2 regions of the Streptococcus pantholopis genome follow, and region 1 is predicted to be linked to the other one. Evidence: predicted binding sites of a transcription regulator. Region 1 holds the regulator's gene; the other holds the start of a gene.
What was found. Region 1 encodes NrdR, which represses ribonucleotide reductase genes. Its sites were predicted from a motif close to ACACNATATATNGTGT; they were not measured.
Positions count from the first base shown of each region.

Region 2: nrdH (glutaredoxin-like protein NrdH) is a predicted target of NrdR. The motif match lies at 2,546-2,561, and genes of this name have one in related genera.

Region 1 is NZ_CP014699.1:239,555-243,624, forward strand. Features, by position in the region: gene A0O21_RS01140 (YceD family protein) at 1-458, shown strand, start outside; gene A0O21_RS01145 (response regulator transcription factor) at 694-1,383, shown strand; gene nrdR (transcriptional regulator NrdR) at 1,633-2,127, shown strand; gene A0O21_RS01155 (DnaD domain protein) at 2,114-3,295, shown strand; gene dnaI (primosomal protein DnaI) at 3,296-4,070, shown strand, end outside.
Region 2 is NZ_CP014699.1:1,369,460-1,373,529, reverse strand. Features, by position in the region: gene nrdE (class 1b ribonucleoside-diphosphate reductase subunit alpha) at 1-2,141, opposite strand, end outside; gene nrdH (glutaredoxin-like protein NrdH) at 2,225-2,449, opposite strand; gene A0O21_RS06325 (DUF1576 domain-containing protein) at 2,821-4,070, shown strand, end outside.

The sequences.
Region 1 (4,070 bases):
TGATTGCACGTAATCCTGATATTTTAGATGTCAAGGATGTTCGGGCAAAGGGGAATGTCTCTTACGATGATGGGCTGTTTTTATTAAACTATGAACTGACTTATCTCTTGGAACTTCCTTCAAGCCGTTCGCTTCAGCCGGTTGTTTTGAAGCAAAAGCAGACGGTAGCTGAGGTTTTTGCTGAACAGTCGGAACTGACTTCTAAAAGAGAGTTTGCTGATCAGGACTTGCTGCTGCTTGTTGATGGGCCGAATATTGATTTAGCAGAAAGTGTTATTGACAATATTCTGCTGTCAGTCCCTCTGCAGGTGCTGACCGACGATGAGCAAACTGCCGCTGATTTACCGGCTGGGGAGAGCTGGGCAGTATTGACCGAAGAGCAGTATCAGTCCCTGAAAGCAGAAAAGAGAGAAGCTTCAAGTCCTTTTGCTGCTCTGGACGGTTTACTTGATGAGTGAAGCCGTTTTCTTTAAAAATTATGAGAATTCCAGTTGTGAAAGCTGAAATTCTTTGCTATAATTTTTTTACCAAATGCTCATACGTGCATTAAATCATTGAGAAGTGAGGATTTTGTTCACTCTTCTTTTCTGGCGGGTATAACATGAAAAAGATTTAAGTTTGTAGGGGTTTGTTTTTCAATTTGGACTTAGCACCTATTAACTCAAAATCACAAAGAAAAAGGGAAGGTGTAAAGTGATTAAGAAAATTTTGATTATTGAAGATGAAAAAAATTTGGCGCGATTTGTTTCCTTGGAACTGCAGCATGAAGGCTATGAAGTTCAGATTGAATCAAATGGGAGAAAAGGGCTGGATTTAGCTCTCGAAAAAGATTTTGATTTGGTTCTTTTGGATTTGATGCTGCCGGAGATGGATGGATTTGAAATTACACGCAGACTTCAGGCTGAGAAAAATACCTATATCATGATGATGACAGCCAGAGATTCTGTTTTGGACATTGTGGCGGGCTTGGACCGCGGTGCTGACGACTATATTGTTAAACCGTTTGCTATTGAAGAATTGCTGGCACGGGTTCGTGCTATTTTCCGCCGGCAAAATATGGAATCCAATAAAAAGGCACATGCAGCGCAAGGTTCTTATCGGGACTTGACAATGAATCCTCAGAACCGTTCTGTTCTTAGAGGGGATGATGAAATTTCACTGACCAAACGTGAATATGACCTGCTGAATATTTTGATGATAAATATGAATCGCGTTATGACACGGGAAGAGCTGCTGGCAAATGTGTGGAAGTATGAAGAAGCAGCCGAAACAAATGTTGTTGATGTTTATATTCGTTATTTGCGCGGGAAAATTGATGTTCCCGGCAAGGAGTCATATATTCAGACCGTCCGCGGTATGGGCTATATGATTCGTGAAAAGTAAGAATGCTCAAAAAAACAGCCAATGACTTTATGGCTGTTGTTTTTTCTCTATCTAAACGGCAGAAACAGTGAAGTACTTTTTGAGATTTAGGGAATAACATGTCTGTTCTTTAGTAGATGAGCCCGGGCGCCCTCAGACTCTAAGCTTTAAAATATGAGGGCTTTTTCTATGCTGTCTGCTGGCTTTTGTTAATAAAGAAAATATGATAAAATAAGGGTTAAACAATACTAATAGAAATGAGGTGTCTGTATGCGTTGTCCAAAATGTCATTATAATAAATCCAGTGTTGTTGACAGCCGTCAGGCTGAGGACGGCAATACCATCAGACGCCGGCGGGAATGCGAAAATTGCCGGACACGGTTTACAACTTTTGAGCGTGTTGAAGAGCTCCCGCTTTTGGTAGTCAAGAAAGATGGGACACGGGAACAGTTTTCCCGTGATAAAATTTTAAACGGTATTATTCAAAGTGCGCAAAAACGGCCGGTATCCAGCAGCGATATTGAAGCAGTCATTTCACGCATTGAACAAAAGGTTCGCAGTGAATACGAAAATGAAGTGTCCAGTGTCGTGATTGGCAACCTTGTTATGGATGAATTGGCAGAACTGGATGAAATTACCTACGTTCGCTTTGCCAGTGTTTATAAAAGTTTTAAAGATGTCGATGAGATAGAAAAACTTCTGCAGGAAATAACAAGCCGTGTGCCCAATAAAAAGAAAAGCAGTGAAAAAAATGAAACCGATTGATGATTTTTTCTATATCAAGGGGAATGCCGTTTCTTATGATTCACTGAATCTTATTCAGCTCTATCTTCCCATTATTGGGCAAGACGCCATGTCGCTCTACGACTATTTAGCCCATTTTTTTGATGAGGGTCAGAAGCGGCACAAATTATCAGAAATTCTTAATCACCTGCAATTTGGAATGAAACGTTTGGAAGAAGCGGCGTCAGTTCTGGAAGCAATGGAGCTGCTCGAGCTGTATGAAAGCAGCGGAGTCTATTATTTCAGGCTTAAGCAGCCTTTAACAAGGGATTTCTTCTTAGCTCATCCGGCTTACCGCCGTCTGCTGGCCAATAGAATCGGAGATGTTGCCGTGCAGGAATTAGCTTTGCAGCTTCCAAAAAACGCCCGCAATATCTCGAAAAAGTTCTCTGATGTTTTTGATCATCTGGAGACAGACAAAGCTTCTGTTCAGACCAGACCTGCTCCGCGTCTTGATTTGGATAATTTCCAGCGCCTGATGCAGCGGGACGGCCTTCAGTTTAAGGATGAAAAAAAGGACATTATTGCTCTTTACAGTTTGGCTGAAAAATATGACTTAAACTGGTTTGCGCTTTATAATTTAGCTAAAGAGACAGCTATTAACCATTTTATTTCGCCCCAGCGTATGACGGTTAAAAAACAGCAGATGGCAAAAGCGCAGCGGCAGAAACAGCAAGATGAGATTTTTAGCAAAGAAGAGCAAGTGATTTTACGGGAGACTAAGTCGGCAGAAGCAGAGCTTTTTTTGGCTAAAATTAAGAAGGTTAGACGGGCGCGGGTCACTTCAGATGAGAAAAAAATATTGGAAGACCTGGCTCAGATGTCTTTTCTGGATGAAGTGATTAATGTTATGGTGCTCTATACCTTCAGTAAAACGAAATCGGCCAATTTGAACAAGGCCTATATTATGAAAATTGCCAATGATTTTTCCTATCAGCGGATTGTCAGTGCTGAAGAAGCTGTTCTAAAAATGCGCAGCTTTTCGGAACGTAAAACTGATGTCAAATCAAAACAATCAAAAGCAGCCAAAACGAATGTTCCTGAATGGAGCAATCCTGATTACAAAAATGAAACAACGGCAGAAGAACTGGAGGAACTGGCAGAGTTCAAGAAAAGAACTTTGGCACAATTGCGAAAGGATGGTGAATAGATGGAAAAAGTTGCTCAGGCTATAAAGCACAGCAATAAAGCTCATTTATCACAAATCAACACTGATGAACTTAAGCAAGCTATTTTAGCTGATACAAAAGTTGCGGATTTCATTGCAACTCACCGGCTGTCAAACCGGGAAATCGAACTCAGTCTCTCAAAGTTTAATCAGTTTCGTATAGAACGAGAGAAATTTTTAGCCGGCGATGAAACTTATCTCGCTAAAGGCTACGAACCGATTTTGGTGATGAATGAAGGCTATGCAGATGTTACTTACCGTGAAACAAAGGCCTTGAAGCTTGCTCAGGCTAAACAGGCTATTACCGAACGTGTCAGCCTTGTCAATCTGCCTAAGTCTTATAAAAATCTTACTTTTGATGATATCAGTCTGGATGATAAACGCAGACAGCCTCTGTTTACAGAGTTGGCTAAGTTTGTTGCTGATTATCCCAGTGCTGACCAAAAAGGTCTGTACTTATATGGCGATATGGGGGTTGGGAAATCCTTTATGCTGGCTGCCATGGCCCATGAATTATCCAAAGCAAAAGGGGCCTCAACAGTACTGCTTCATTTTCCTAGTTTTGCTATAGATGTCAAAAATGCTATCAATACCGGAACTGTCAAAGATGAAATCGATGCTGTTAAAAAAGCTGAGATTCTGATTCTTGACGATATCGGTGCCGAGCAGGCTACTTCCTGGGTGCGCGATGAAGTGCTGCAAGTCATTCTACAGTACCGTATGCTGGAGGATTTGCCAACTTTTTTCACCTCCAATT
Region 2 (4,070 bases), 1.1 Mb from region 1:
CATTGATTAGAGCCAACCTCTTCTCCATCGTCTGTATAGGTACGGACATAATAAATGGATTTAATTCCTTTATTGAAAGCATAGTTGCGCAAAATGGACAAATCACGGGTCGTTTGCTTGCTTTCAGTTTTCCATTCATAGAGCCCTTGAGGAATGTCACTGCGCATAAACAGGGTCAAAGACAGCCCTTGATCCACATGTTCTGTTGCTGCAGCATAAACATCAATGACTTTCCGCATATCCATATCGTAGGCAGAAGTGTAGTAAGGAATCGTATCAGTTGACAGTCCGGCAGCTGGATAGTAAATTTTGCCGATTTTCTTTTCCTGGCGTTCTTCGATACGCTGCGTAATCGGATGGATAGAGGCTGATACGTCATTAATATAAGAAATCGATCCGTTCGGTGCCACAGCAAGCCGGTTTTGATGATAGAGACCGTCCCGCATTACTTGTTCTTTGAGAGCCTGCCAATCCTCAGCCTGCGGAATAAAATGTCCGGCAAACAGCTCTTGCACACGTCTGGATTTTGGCACATACTGGCCGGTTATATACTTGTCAAAATAAGTTCCGTCAGCATATGTGGATTGTTCAAAACCAACAAATGTCTTCTGACGCTCGCGGGCAATAGTGTTGGATTCAACCAGTGTCCAGTAATTAAGCAGCATAAAATAAATATCGGTAAATTCAAGCGATTCTGGGCTGCCGTAGGCTATATGATTCTGAGCCAGAAAAGAATGCAGCCCCATTGCGCCCAAACCAAAGGTATGCGCTTGGCTGTTGCCATGTTTCACTGTCGGAACCGCTTCTATCTGCGATGCATCGGTCACAAAGGTTAAAGCCCGTGTCATAGCTTTGATTGAGCGGCCGAAATCAGGTGAAGCCATCATATTGACAACATTGGTCGAACCAAGATTGCAGGAAATATCGGTTCCCATTTCTACAAACTCCTGCGCATCATTGAGCAGACTGGGTTTTTGAACCTGCAGGATTTCTGAGCAGAGGTTGCTCATTACGATTTTTCCATCAATCGGGTTGCTCCTGTTGGCTGTATCAACATTAATAATATAAGGGTAGCCGGATTCCTGCTGCAGTTTGGAAATCTCGGTTTCGAGATCCCGAGCCTTGATTTTGGTCTTAGTGATATTTGGATTGGCAACCAGTTCGTCATACTTTTCAGTGATATCAATGTAATTAAAAGGTATGCCATATTCCCTTTCAACACTGTAAGGGCTGAACAGATACATGTCTTCATTTTGACGCGCCAGCTCGTAGAATTTATCAGGAACAACTACTCCAAGAGATAAGGTCTTTACACGAACCTTTTCGTCAGCATTTTCCTTCTTAGTTGAAAGAAAGGCGATAATATCCGGATGAAAGACATTGAGATAAACGACTCCGGCTCCTTGGCGCTGCCCGAGCTGGTTGGAGTAGGAGAAGCTGTCTTCAAACAGCTTCATAACTGGTACAACACCAGAAGCTGCGCCTGCAAATCCCTTGATCGGTGCTCCGGCTTCACGAAGGTTGGACAAAGAAATGCCAACTCCGCCGCCAATCCGTGATAACTGCAGAGCAGAATTGATGGAGCGGCCAATAGCGTTCATATCATCTGTTACCTGAATTAAAAAACAGGAGACCAGCTCACCCCGCCGGCTTCGGCCGGCGTTCAAAAATGAGGGCGTTGCCGGCTGATAGCGCTGATTAATCATTTCAATGGCCAAATCATGCGCCAGCTCCTCATTGCCATCAGCAAAATAGAGGGCATTAAACATGACCCGATCTTCCATACTTTCGAGATAAAAATCACCATCATCGGTTTTTAAAGCATATTGCTGATAGAATTTATAAGCAGCCATAAAAGACTTAAACTGAAATCCCTGAGCCTGAATGTCGGCTGCTAATTTTTCAATGAAAGCCGGTGAGTACTTATGAATAAAATCTGACTCAATATAGTCATTATCCACTAGGTAACGGACTTTATCAGTAATGCTGCTAAAGCTCATTGTGTTAGGCTCAACATTCTCTGCAAAAAAAGCTTTTAAAGCTTCTCTGTCCCGATGAAGCGGAATTTGTCCGTTGACAGGACGGTTAATTTCATTATTAAGACGAAAATAGGAAACATCGCCAAGATTTTTGAGACTCATTTTATCTAAAATTCCTTTTATAGTATTACTTTTTACATATAATAAGGCTTCATTCCAATTATTTGTGAGATGAAGCCTTAAAATTAAATAATTTCTTTTAATTTATTGGGCTGAAAGCCTGAAAAAACATAATCACCGGCTTCAATTACAGGAGCAGCAGTGAAACCAAGACTTTTGACATAATCAATTTTTTCGGGATGTTCATCAATATTAATTTCTGTAAAATCCGCTTGATGTTGCTCTAAAAACTTTTTGGTCATTTTGCACTGCATGCAGTTATTTTTTGAAAACAATGTGATTTGAGACATAAATCATTCCTCCTAAAAATTTCCGTTTCTGGAAAAGGCATATGTATCTAGGATATACAAAATAAATAAAAAAAGCAAGAGATTTCTCTTAAAAAAACACAATATATTGTGTTTGCTATCTCTATTGAACACGAAATGTAGTGTCAGACCTGCTTTTGAGCAGGCTGAAGGATAGATTCAGACGGGAAAGTTGGCTCCTGCTGACAGGCTAAACTGATATCTTAAAAAGAAGGGGCGAAATCAGGACTGGGAAGCAGAAAAAGACCATTCAGCTATGTAAGCGCTTAAAAAACACACTAAAAAACCTTGCTGTTTATCGTCAGTTAGGTTACTTTAGTATTAAGGAAGTTTGGCAAAGGAGGACTGAGAAGATGCGATTAAGCTTTCTGCGGCAGCTGAATTGGGAAAAAGATAATCTTCTTTTATTAGCCATTGGGACCTTTATTTTTGGTTTGATAACCCCTGCGAAGACAACTTGGTGGGAGGATTATGTTCATCTGTTAACAGTGCAAACCTATCTGATTCATGATTTTTTTGCTGTAGCAGGCATAGCTGCAACTTTTGTAAATGCTGCTTTGCATCTGGCTATTGCTTATTATTTAAATATTCGTAACCAATTGACCCATCTGACCGGTTTTCAGATGGCAGCGATAGGCATTTTTGTTGGCCATTCTTTTTTTGGGACACATCTGCTAAATATTTTGCCTATTATTTTGGGTGTCATCTTATATGCCCAACTGTCACATCAGTCTTTCAAAATTTATACTTCTATCAGTCTGTTTGCAACCTGTATGGCGCCTGCTGTGTCTTATATTATGTTTTCGCACGGTTTGTCGCTTATTTCAATATTAGGGGCAATCGTTTTAGGCTTAATTTTGGGCTTTATCACTCCGCCTCTTGCCGAAGCATTTTTGAAATTCCATCAGGGCTACACTCTCTATAATATTGGTTTTACATCTGGAGTTATCGGTATGTTTGTCTATGCCTGTCTGCGCTATTTCCAGTTTGAAATTCCAACAGCTCAAGTACTGAGTACTGAAGCCCACGACTATATTTTAGTCTATATACTGTCTATTTGTCTGCTGATGCTTGGTCAAGCTTTGATTGGTCTGGATTTTCAGGACTTTAGAACGAAATTTATTAAGCTGAATCACCGTGTTGGCCGCCTGCCAGATGATTTTGTCATCAAGTACGGACGAAAGACTGCCTTTTTTAACATGGGACTTTTAGGAATGGTCTACTTGAGTTTGTTACTGGTGATGAGGGTTCAGCTGAATGGCCCCATTGCAGGCGGTCTTATGTCTATCATCGGTTTTGCTGGTTTTGGGAAACACCTGCGCAATACACTGCCAGTTGCTTTTGGGGTCATTTTAGCTGCTTGGTTTGCCAATCAATCATTTGGGACGATTGGCTTTGCTTTATCTTTTTTATTTGGCACTTCACTGGCTCCGCTTGCTGGCTATTATGGTATAATAGTAGGGATGATAGCAGGATTTCTCCAATTTAACATAACACAGAGTGTTATTGATCTCCATTTAGGGCTGTGCCTTTATAACAATGGCTTTTCCAGCGGTTTTGTAGCAGCCTTTTTGGTTCCGATATTGGAAAGCCTGCCTCGTCG